One region of the Ochrobactrum sp. AP1BH01-1 genome, then DNA from elsewhere that is predicted to be linked to it. Evidence: predicted binding sites of a transcription regulator. Region 1 holds the regulator's gene; each other region holds the start of a gene.
The links. Region 1 encodes PhoB, which activates phosphate uptake and scavenging genes when phosphate is short. Its sites were predicted from a motif close to TGTCATNNANCTGTCAT; they were not measured.
Positions count from the first base shown of each region.

Region 2: a site for PhoB is predicted at 1,528-1,544, ahead of phnF (phosphonate metabolism transcriptional regulator PhnF). Genes of this name have one in related genera too.
Region 3: a site for PhoB is predicted at 1,214-1,230, ahead of J9800_RS11420 (LTA synthase family protein). Genes of this name have one in related genera too.

Region 1 covers NZ_JAGPOU010000005.1:283,494-287,267, forward strand. Annotated here, with positions in the region: gene pstB (phosphate ABC transporter ATP-binding protein PstB) at 1-498, shown strand, start outside; gene phoU (phosphate signaling complex protein PhoU) at 560-1,282, shown strand; gene phoB (phosphate regulon transcriptional regulator PhoB) at 1,402-2,088, shown strand; gene J9800_RS19200 (cell wall hydrolase) at 2,735-3,685, shown strand.
Region 2 covers NZ_JAGPOU010000002.1:297,571-301,344, reverse strand. Annotated here, with positions in the region: gene ssb (single-stranded DNA-binding protein) at 1-163, shown strand, start outside; gene arsC (arsenate reductase (glutaredoxin)) at 285-698, opposite strand; gene phnF (phosphonate metabolism transcriptional regulator PhnF) at 753-1,526, opposite strand; gene phnG (phosphonate C-P lyase system protein PhnG) at 1,742-2,257, shown strand; gene phnH (phosphonate C-P lyase system protein PhnH) at 2,257-2,886, shown strand; gene J9800_RS06800 (carbon-phosphorus lyase complex subunit) at 2,889-3,774, shown strand, end outside.
Region 3 covers NZ_JAGPOU010000003.1:164,702-168,475, forward strand. Annotated here, with positions in the region: gene J9800_RS11420 (LTA synthase family protein) at 1-1,176, opposite strand, end outside; gene J9800_RS11425 (ABC transporter ATP-binding protein) at 1,426-3,231, opposite strand; gene J9800_RS11430 (aldehyde dehydrogenase family protein) at 3,751-3,774, shown strand, end outside.

The sequences.
Region 1 (3,774 bases):
GGCATGGTGTTCCAGAAGCCGAACCCGTTTCCGAAGTCGATCTTCGAAAATGTGGCCTACGGTCCGCGCATCCACGGTCTTGCCCGTACCAAGACCGATCTGGAGGAAATCGTCGTGACGAGCTTGCAGAAGGCGAGCCTGTTCGAGGAAGTGAAGGATCGTCTGCACGATGCCGGTACAGGCCTTTCCGGCGGCCAGCAGCAGCGCCTTTGCATTGCGCGCGCGATTGCGGTCAGCCCGGAAGTCATCCTCATGGACGAACCGTGCTCGGCGCTCGACCCGATCGCAACCGCAAAGGTGGAAGAGCTGATCGACGAATTGCGGCAGAACTATACCATCGTGATCGTCACGCATTCCATGCAGCAGGCGGCGCGCGTTTCGCAACGTACGGCCATGTTCCATCTCGGCAATCTGGTGGAAGTGGGCGACACGGAAACCATGTTCACCGCGCCGACCGAAAAGCGCACGCAGGATTACATCACCGGACGCTTCGGCTGATCCGGAACTGCGCTCAACAGACAGTGCGGCTTCCCCGCAATTTATATTACGAGGTCTTACTATGCCGTCTCAGCATACCGTTCGCTCCTATGATGAGGAATTGAAGTTTCTCACCCACAAGATCGCCGAAATGGGCGGACATGCAGAACGCATGGTCGAGCAGTCGGTCACCGCTATCGTCAATGCGGACAATGCGCTCGCACAGCGCGTCATCTCCGACGATCTCATTCTGGATGCCAGCGAACGCGAGATCGACGACAAGGCCGTGATGATCATCGCCAAGCGCCAGCCCATGGCCGTGGACCTGCGCGAGATCATCGGCTCGATCCGTATTTCAGCCGATCTGGAGCGCGTCGGCGATCTCGGCAAGAACATTGCCAAGCGTGTTGCTGCCGTTTCGGAATCGCGCCAGCCGGTAAAGCTCTATCGCGGTCTGGAAACGCTGGCCGAACTGGCACTGACCCAGCTGAAAGACGTTCTCGACGCTTATGCATCGCGTTCGGTGCAGCAGATCAACGTCGTTCGCGACCGCGATGACGAGATTGATGCCATGTATACGTCGCTGTTCCGAGAACTGCTTACCTACATGATGGAAGATCCGCGCAATATCTCCGCCTGCACGCATCTTCTGTTCTGCGCCAAGAATATCGAGCGCATAGGCGACCATGCGACCAATATCGCGGAAACCGTTTATTACATCGTGACCGGCCTGCAAATGCCGGCTGAGCGACCCAAGGAAGACCTGAGCCACGGTATTGTCGTGGATGAGGCGCGTAAACCCTGAACTGCATCCGACCGGACCTCGGAGTCCTGCGGTTGAGAATGTGTGAATAGCGCGGCGGCACGCGGTCGATTGGGGGGATTGTATCCACCGCCCGCCGAATTTGGATAGGGAAATACTGGATGTCACAGGCACCCAAAATCGCTGTGGTAGAAGACGAAGAGGCGCTGAGCGTTCTGCTTCGCTACAATCTTGAAGCAGAGGGCTACCAGGTCGATACAATGCTGCGCGGCGACGAGGCCGAAATCGCATTGCGCGAGAATGTGCCGGATCTGCTCATCCTCGACTGGATGCTGCCGGGTGTTTCGGGCATCGAGCTTTGCCGCCGCTTGCGCCAATGGCCGGAAACCGAACGCCTGCCGATCATCATGCTGACGGCGCGGGGCGAGGAAAGCGAACGTGTTCGCGGCTTGAGCGTCGGCGCTGATGATTATGTCGTAAAGCCATTTTCAACGCCGGAACTTCTGGCGCGCGTCAAGGCGATGCTGCGCCGGTCCAATCCGAGTATCCTCTCCCATGTGCTGAAAGTGGGCGATCTTGTTCTCGACCGTCAGCAGCATCGTGTTTACCGCAAGGAAAAGGAGGTCCGTCTCGGACCGACGGAATTCCGGCTGCTCGAATATTTCATGATGTCGCCTGGCCGTGTCTTCTCGCGCAGCCAGCTTCTGGATGGCGTTTGGGGGCCCGACATCTATGTGGATGATCGCACGGTGGACGTCCATGTCGGACGGCTGCGCAAGGCGATCAATGTCGGTCGTGCGCTCGATCCGATCCGCACCGTTCGCGGCGCCGGTTATTCTTTCGGTTGATCGACACAGTCATTCAAACTCTCAAATACAGCTCTTGATCGGCCCGCCACGTCCCTCGTGGCGGGTCGTCTTGCTGGTGATCACTCACGCGGTTCGCTGACCCGATTCGCATTGGCATGGCCGAAAACCGGCGCCAGTCACCCGATTTCACACGTTGTTACAAATGTGTCTCCAAAGTTGAAAGGGATAGGCGGAACCCACGGGAAACAGAATTTCCGCAGATCATTTCAAGCACTGGGAATGTGGATTGAAAAACTGTCCAAGAAGAAGCGAATTAAGGCAGCGATAAGGCGTGTATTGAAAGAATTTGAATCCCATGAAATCAATATCTTACCTGAATTCGCAATTCCCGTTAAGAAATTATTAATATATTTTAAGGGGTTGTAGGCATATTCGCATTATCGATTCGAAATTGTTTGCGGGCTGTCCAACCGCTTCCATCATCGTTGGGATTTGACCCTTCGCCTTTTTTTGGCCTAAAAATTCCAAAACCTTGAATTCGATTGAGCGACAGTAGGGCGTGTGATTTTTGATCTTCGTCCTCTTTGACTTGCACCGCAGTCAGACATTCGCATGCATCGTTTCAGATGTATTCGCCTGAGTGGATGACTGGATCAGTTAAGGGTCCTAACATGAGATTGAGCCATTGACGCGCGCCGCGAAGTGGAAATTGCCCGTTCTTATCGGGCTGCTGGTCGCGCTTTTCGCGGTCACCGGCTGTACGACGACCGGAAACACGGGAAAAGCCAATTCGGAAAAGATGGCGGCAAGCCATGTCAAGTCCGTCAATGGCGTGAAGACCTATACCTACACGGCACGTGACAAGGAATGCCTTGAACGCGCAATGTTCTTCGAGTCCAACCGTTCGAGTTCCGATGGGCTTCTCGCTGTCGGCACCGTCGTCATGAACCGTCTCGCATCGGGCCGGTATCCTGATACGATTTGCGGCGTCGTCGGCCAGAAGAACCAGTTCGCGCCCGGTGTTCTCACCCGCAAGATGGATTCCAAAGCGCTGCCCGATGTTCAGGCCACTGCCGACGCAGTGTTGAAGGGCCAGCGTCATCCAAAGCTCAAGAACGCCATGTTCTTCCACACGGCGGGCCTGAGGTTCCCATACAACAACATGCACTATGTGCTCGTTGCTGGCGGCAATTCCTTCTACGAAAAGCGCAATCGCGACGGCTCGCTGCAAAATCCGGTCCCGCAGGAACCATACAACCTTGCTCTCGCCTATTCACCGCAATCGCCTTCCGTTCCGCAGGATGCATCCTACGACGTGACCCTGCCGCAGACTGGTCCGGTTCCGGGAACAGAGCCAACCGTTCAGGTGGCGCTCGCAGAAGCTGCAAAGGCTCAGGACGCAGAACAGAATACCGGTGCCGGTCCACAGGCTCGTGGTGACCGTCTGGCCCGTCATCGCGGTATTGCGGCGGCTCGAGAGGAGCAGCAGCCCGTGCAGGTGGCCTCCTACCAGTCGCAGTTCGATACTTCTGCTCCGCAATCGGCTTCGCTCGGTTATGCCCTCGCAAGCCAGAAGCAGGCCGACGCGATCGGCGCGCTTCTCCTGTCTCAGGACCGGCCGGAAGCGCCGCTATAATCAGCGCTTTTACAATCGACAATCTGCAACGCCGGTCTCGTTCAACCAGACCGGCGTTTTGCTTTCAGGGCAGCAGTCGTTTTCAGCGA
Region 2 (3,774 bases), on a different contig from region 1:
TGAAGGCGGCGGTGAGGGCCGTTCGTTCGGCGGCGGCGGCAATCGCAACCAGATGTCGGATTACTCCGGCGGCGGCGGTGATTTCGGTTCGTCCGGCCCGTCTTCGGGCGGCGGCAGCGGCGGCGGCTTCTCCCGTGATCTGGATGACGAAATTCCGTTCTGAGAACGCGTGTAAATCAGTTTATAAGTGAAATGCGATAAGGCGCTGTTTTGCAGCGCCTTTTCTATTGCAGTCGTGTGTCAGGGAGCACTGGCCCGAGTAGCGGTTCCGCTGGCTGAAACCGTCAGCGTGATTTGTCCTCATATGTGACCTGCTCGCCATCTTCCTTGGTGAAGGAAGCAACCGGGGTTGCCAGAAGAGGCAGAACCAGTTCGGAAGGACGGCAAAGCCGGGTGCCGCGCGGTGTTTCGACGATAGGCCGGTTGATCAGAATCGGATGGGCCATCATGAAGTCGATCAGCTCGTCGTCGGTCCATTTCTGATCGGACAGGCCGAGTTCGGCATAGGGCGTGCCCTTCTCGCGTAGTAGTTCACGCGGCGTCAAATTCATTGCCGCCAGCAGCCCGACCAGACGCTCCCGCGTAGGTGGATTCTGTACATATTCGACAATGACAGGCTCTTCGCCGCTGGCCCGGATCATCGCCAGCGTATTGCGTGAGGTGCCGCATTTCGGGTTGTGAAAAATAGTAACGGTCATCAGGGTACCCCTGTCTGGATTGGAGGCGTCGTATATGTTTGGCGCTGGCTCGGTTCAGTTCATGTCATTCATCTGCGGATCGCCAGAATAGGTGTCGATCAAGAATTCCATATTGTCGGCAGAGAATCGCGTGAGCGAATATTGGATCGGCGCGCCATGCGTGTTCACATTGATTGCCCTTGCGGTCAGCACGATTGCGCCCGGCGAAAGTTTCAGATGTTTCAGATCGTCCGAATCCGCATGACGGGCGGATATGATTGTGGACTTGCGGAAGTAATCGGCAATCCCTGCTTTTCTGAAAGCCACTGTAATGGAACCGCTTTCGGCATAGGCTTGTGCAATTTCCGGGAATTGTTCGGCACTGATCCACAGCGTTGCGCGGGAAACCGGACGCCCGTCAGCGCTGTGCAAGGTCTCCAGCCGCGTCACAGGCGAACCGGTTTCGATCCCGAGAGCCTCAGCCACATCGGAAGAGGCGGGCACTATGCCGGAAGCGAGCAGCGTGCCCTTCATGTCGCTCACCTGCGAAGCGAGCGATTGTGAAATGCGGGTGCGGCGCCCGATCTGATAGGTGAGCCGCTTCGCGTTGGCGACGAAAGTGCCGCGACCCTGTTCGGCGCGCAGCACGCCTTCCTGCGTCAGCGCTGCGATGGCGCTGCGCACCGTATGCCGGTTGACCCCGAACCGGTCGGCCAGTTCCATCTCGGCGGGCATGCGTGCGCCCGTTGCAAGCTTCCCCGCCCTTATATCGCCGCGTATCTCATCGGCAATCTGCCGCCAGATAGCCACGCCGCTGTTTCTCTCAATTCGCCTGGTCTTTGTCATCAACTGTCATCGTCCTGTCATTGGCAGGGTGTATTCATTCTGGTATTGTATAGTTGTCTATATAACTAGACAATATGAGAGATCAAGTCAACGAGCGTGCATCCCGAAACGGCAGGAAACCATTTTCAGGCCCGATGTACCTCAAAGCAAACTCCAGAGCGCCGGTCCGATGCAATCGGGTCGAAGCGTACTCTGGAACTAACAGGGCAGGGAAGCTCATGTACGGTACGGAGCAAAATGCGAAGGGAGGCGGAACCGGTTCCGCCACTGAAAGCGACAAGGCGCCGGATGCAGTGCAGATTGCGCGGCAGGCAAGCATGGCAGTTCTTGCGCGTGCGAGCGGCGAAGAATTGGAAGCCTTCTGGCAAGCATGGTCCGACAAGCCTGAATTTGAAGTTCTGCGTGGGCCGGAAACCGGCCTCGTGATGCTGCGCGGTCGCATCGGTGGTGGCGGCGCTCCCTTCAATGTGGGCGAAGCCACGGTAACGCGCGCTACGGTACGGCTCTCCGATGGTTCGGTCGGTCATTCGTATGCGCTTGGCCGCGATCAGGAAAAGGCCCGCCTTGCCGCTCTTTTCGATGCGCTGTGGCTGGATGAGAACCACCGCGACGCGGTTGAAAAGCAAGTGCTGAACGTTCTGCGCAAGCAGCAGGACGATGCCGACGCCACGCTGCGCGGCGAAGCTGCCGCTACCAAGGTCGATTTCTTCACAATGGTCCGGGGAGACAATTGATGCTGCCTTCACCTTCTGTAAATGGTGCCTCATCGGCGTTCGAGGGCGGTTTTGCCGATCCGGTAACCGATGCCCAGTCGGCTTTTCACGCCGTCATGCACGCCATGGCTAATCCCGGCCGCATCTATCCGCTTGCCCGTGCAGCCACACCGCCACAGCCGTTGACCCCGGAACTGGGTGTTATTGCAGCCACCTTGCTTGATCACGATGCGACGGTCTGGTGCGATGCAGCTATAACGGCCCAGGAAAGCGCAACTGCGTGGCTTACTTTCCACACCGGCGCGCCACGTATCGATAATGCTGGTGCCGCGCAATTCGCCCTGATCAGCAATGTATCGCTACTGCCGTCCCTGGTTGAGTTTTCTCAGGGCGATGCCGAGTTTCCCGACCGCTCAACGACCGTGGTTCTCGCCGTTGCATCGCTGAACAACGGGCAGGGCTATGTGCTGAAAGGCCCCGGCATCGATGGTGAGCGTGTGCTCCACGTCGACGGGCTGCCGAAAGACTTCGTCAAACAATGGCGCGAGAACGGTGCGCAATATCCGCTCGGCGTTGATCTTGTTCTGGTCAGCGACGGCGCCGTCGCAGCACTTCCCCGCACAACCCGGATTTCTGCTCTGGAGGGCTGATCATGTATGTTGCCGTAAAGGGTGGCGAAACGGCCATCCGCAATGCCCACCGTCTTCTCGATGATCGCCGTCGCGGTGACCGTTCGGTCCCGGCGCTGCGTCTCGACCAGATCGCGGAACAGCTTGCGCTGGCGGTCGATCGCGTCATGGCCGAAGGTTCGCTCTATGACCGTGAATTGGCCGCGCTCGCCGTTCGCCAGTCGCGTGGCGATCTGATCGAGGCGATTTTCCTCGTGCGCGCCTATCGAACCACCTTGCCGCGCTTCGGCTATTCCCGTCCGATGGAAACGGCGCAAATGCTGATCGAGCGCCGCATTTCGGCGACTTACAAGGATCTGCCGGGTGGCCAGCTCCTGGGGCCGACCTTCGATTACACGCACCGGCTGCTTGATCCGGAACTGGCCGGGGATGTGGCTGTGCCGGAGCCGGAAACGCGCCCTGCCGAACCGGAAGAAACGCCCCGCGTGACCGATATTCTCGGCGTCAACGGGATGATCGAGGACGATGGTGCGTTGCCCGAAGGTCATGAGCCGGGCGACCTGACCCGTGAACCGTGGACATTTCCGATGGAGCGCGACTTACGCCTTCAGGCATTGGCGCGTGGCGATGAGGGCTTCCTGCTGGCGCTCGGCTATTCCACTCAACGCGGCTATGGCAACAACCACCCATTCGTTGGCGAAATCCGCATCGGCGAAGTCGAGGTCGAGTTCGACGTGCCGGAACTTGGCTTTGCTGTTTCGCTCGGTCGCGTGCAGCTGACCGAGTGCCAGATGGTCAACCAGTTCAAGGGTTCAGCCAAGCAGCCTCCGCAGTTTACACGCGGTTATGGGCTGGTGTTCGGCCAGAGCGAACGCAAGGCGATGTCGATGTCGCTTTGTGACCGCGCTC
Region 3 (3,774 bases), on a different contig from region 1:
CATGTTTTCTTCCGACATGAACCGGTCGAAGCCCATGCTTTCATAGACGGGACCGCGGTTCCAGAACCATTGGCGATAGGGATGGATAGCGCGCGTCGCATAGCCCTGATCCTTGAAAAAGCTGGCAAGGGAGGGAAGCGGGCGACGGATATATTGCTGATAGGGAATGCTGCCCGAAGGCAGGAACGCCTTGGAAAAGCCGGTCAGTGCCTCGAATTCGACATTGGCGGTCATGCCGCCGAATTCCGGGGAGAAGACATGGCCGGATTGTTCCGCCCGGACTGTCGGGATCGGATCGGCGCTGAAAGCCACGCCCGGAAGGCGCGTCGGGTCCCAGAAGGATTCGCTCATCACCATGATGACGTCCGGCTTGCTGCTGTCGAAGGCGGCCGGGATCAGCTGCGCAGGCGGTTCGATGGCGGCAATGGCCTCGGGAGAATAGCCTTCCGGGGCAAACACGGTAGCCATTGGCACATTGAGGATAAAGGCCATGGTGAAGCCGTTATGCGCGTAATTTTCCTTCTGGTCCCACATGATGGGCAGAATGCGCAGCCGGTCGCGCGCCAGCGAGAAGCTGGCATAGTCTGAAATAACCGCGAACCAGGCCAGCAGCGGCAGCGCGAAGGCGAGGCGCAGCATACGCCCTTTCCACGGGATCGGATCGAAACGCCGCCACCAGAACAGCGTCACGGTGATCATCAATGCTGCCGAGGCAATGAGCAGCAGGGCTATGCCTAGGGCACTCCACGGGCGGTCGCGCACCAGAAGCGGCAGAAGGTCGACGATCTGACGGGCATAGAGAAAATCGCTCGGGTAAAGCGGGTCACCGAGATAAAGGCTTTTCTCACGGGCGGTCGTGGCTGCAATCAGCGCCAGCGGCCCGACAACAATGAAGCCATAATGGATGCGCCCGAAAATGGCGTCGCTTGCGGTGAGCACGACGACGAAAAGCGCTACGGTCGTCCATGCAGGCTTGTGCGGGGTGCGGAAGAACTGCATCGTTTCGGTGAACGAGCCTCGCACGATCCATTCGATGGCGAAAACCAGCAAGGTCGAAAGCACGACGGAAGCAAGCGCAATGACGGCCAGGCGCAGCGGCCAGGCAATACGGGCAGGCCCGAAAATCGCGCCGTCGCTCCAGCGTCGCTCAGCAGCATTTTCCATCACACCCGGCATGTTCTACTCACTCACTCCCAATATTTCACAAAAAGCCTGTCACATTTCCGTCATGGAAATGTCAACTCACGTTTGGGGCACGCTTGAGGTGCGCCTGATACGCACCGTGATCTGAATGGATGATGAATGGAGCATGTCTCCCGAAAGCGGGAAACGGTTCAGGTGAAAAGACATGCGAAAAAACAAACAGTTACAAAAAACAGGGCCGGAATTTATCCGGCCCTGTCAATGGAAGCATCCCGCTCTGGATTACGAAATGACGTCTTCCAGTCCCTTGGTCAGTTCCAGTGCCTGCCGCTCGAACAGGCGGCGATAGATGCCACCCGGCTTGCGGATAAGCGCGTCATGGTCGCCTTCTTCCAGGATCTTGCCCTTGTCGAAGACCAGCAGCCGGTCAAGCGCACGAACCGTCGAAAGCCGGTGTGCGATGACAAGCGTCGTGCGGCCCACCATCAGCCGTTCCATCGCCTGCTGGATCAGCACTTCCGATTCTGAATCGAGGCTCGATGTGGCCTCGTCCAGAATAAGGATCGGTGCATCTGCCAGAAACGCACGGGCAATGGCGACACGCTGGCGCTCACCGCCCGACAGCTTCACGCCGCGTTCACCGACGAGCGTCGCATAGCCCTTCGGCAGACGGCTGATGAAGTCGTGTGCGCTTGCAAGCTTCGCAGCTTCCTCGATCTCCGCCTGTGTCGCGCCGGGGCGGGCATAGACGATGTTCTCGGCCAGCGTCCGGTGAAACAGGATCGGCTCCTGTTGCACGATGGCGATCTGCGATCTGAGCGATGCCTGCGTGACATCGGCAATGTTCTGCCCGTCGATGCGGATCGCGCCGCCGCTGACATCGTAAAGCCGCTGGATCAGCTTGACGAAGGTCGTCTTGCCCGAACCCGAATGCCCGACCAGACCGACGCGTTCGCCAGCCTCGATCCTGACCGAGAAGTCGCGATAGAGAGCCGCATCGTGATTGCCGTAATGGAAGGTGACGTGATCGAAAGTGATCTCGCCATTTCCAATTTTGATGGCCGGAGCACCCGGCTTGTCGGCAATGCCGTAAGGCTGCGCTTCGATATCGACCAGTTCCTCCATGTCGTTGACCGAACGCTGCAGGTTGCGGATATGCATGCCCACATCGCGCAGATAGCCTTGCAGCATGAAGAAGGCGGTCAGGACGAAGGTGATGTCGCCGGCGGTCGCCTTGCCCTGGCTCCACAGATAGAGCGCAAAGGCAATGACCACGCCGCGCATTACCAGGAGGTTCGCACCCTGAATGAAGCCGTTCAGCGTACCGATCAGCCATGTGCGGCGCGTGCGGCCGCGCCACTTGGTCACGACCTTGGCAAGACGCACATCTTCGCGGCTTTCCGCGCCGAATGCCTTGACGACGGCATTGCACGAAATCGCATCGGCCAAAGCGCCGCCCATGCGCGTGTCCCAGCTATTGGCAAGCGTTGCCGCAGGGGCGACGAAGCCGAGCGAGATCACGATGGTGCAGACGATGAACAGCACCGAGCCGATGGCAACCAGCAGGCCCATCAGCGGCCAGTACCACGAGAGAAGCGCGACCGAGCCGAGCAGCATCAGGATCGATGGCAGCAGCGCCACGATCAGCGTATCGTTGAGCAGGTCGAGCGCCCACATGGCACGCGAGACTTTACGCACCGTCGATCCGGCAAAGGCATTGGCATGCCAGTCGGTCGAGAACCGCTGCAGCCTGCGGAACGAGCTTGCTGCCATGTCGCTCATGATCTTCAAGGTGAAGTCAGTGATGACATAGAAGGTCAGCTGTCGAGTGATCAGCGCGAGCGCACCCAGCGCAAGCAGGACGATCAGCGCGTGAATGGCGGCGTCCCATGCACCGTTATTGCCCAGCGAAAGCGCGTCGACGAGCCGCCCGGAATAAAGCGGTGTCAAGACATCTGCGGCTGTTGCGAGCAGCATGCCGATTATCATCAGCGTCAGCCGCAGGGGCTGACTTCGCCAGTGGCCGAAAGTGTAGCCGAGGACATTGCGGAAAGCAGGTCCCCGGAAATCTATGCGAAACCGAGTCATATCTACAATACCAGGCCGCGCTTGAGCGGATTCTGGTTCCTTTAAAAGCATTTTCAGCAAAAGTGCGAAGCGGTTTGGCGTCGGACGATGCGTGAAAATAAAGACGAAACAAGCAGCCGGTTACGGCTGCGGCAAATTTGGAAGTTTTGGAATAGGCCCTTTTAGGGAGGGCGTTCAGGCCTCAGCCTGCATTGCGGGCCAAAGACTTAAAGCTTGGAAGCGCCCGCGCGAACACTGGGCACCATCGGGAATGGGTAATAGACACGCATCTCATACCTCTTGCCAGTGTTGCAGATGGGTGCACAATAAATGAGCAGAAAGATTTGCCAAGGCGAAAAATGACGATTTGGTCAACTGGTCATTGACTGTGACAAATTTGCAAGGCGCGCCTTTCAAGGCCGCAGCCCGAGCCTAATTTTCACTTTTTTCGTTACAAGACGGCTGTGGCCTTGCAATTCCGCCGCTCATGGGTGAAGGGTCATCGTGAGATATATCAGTGCGGTGCACAGGGAGAGTTTCATGACAATTCATCAAAATCTGATT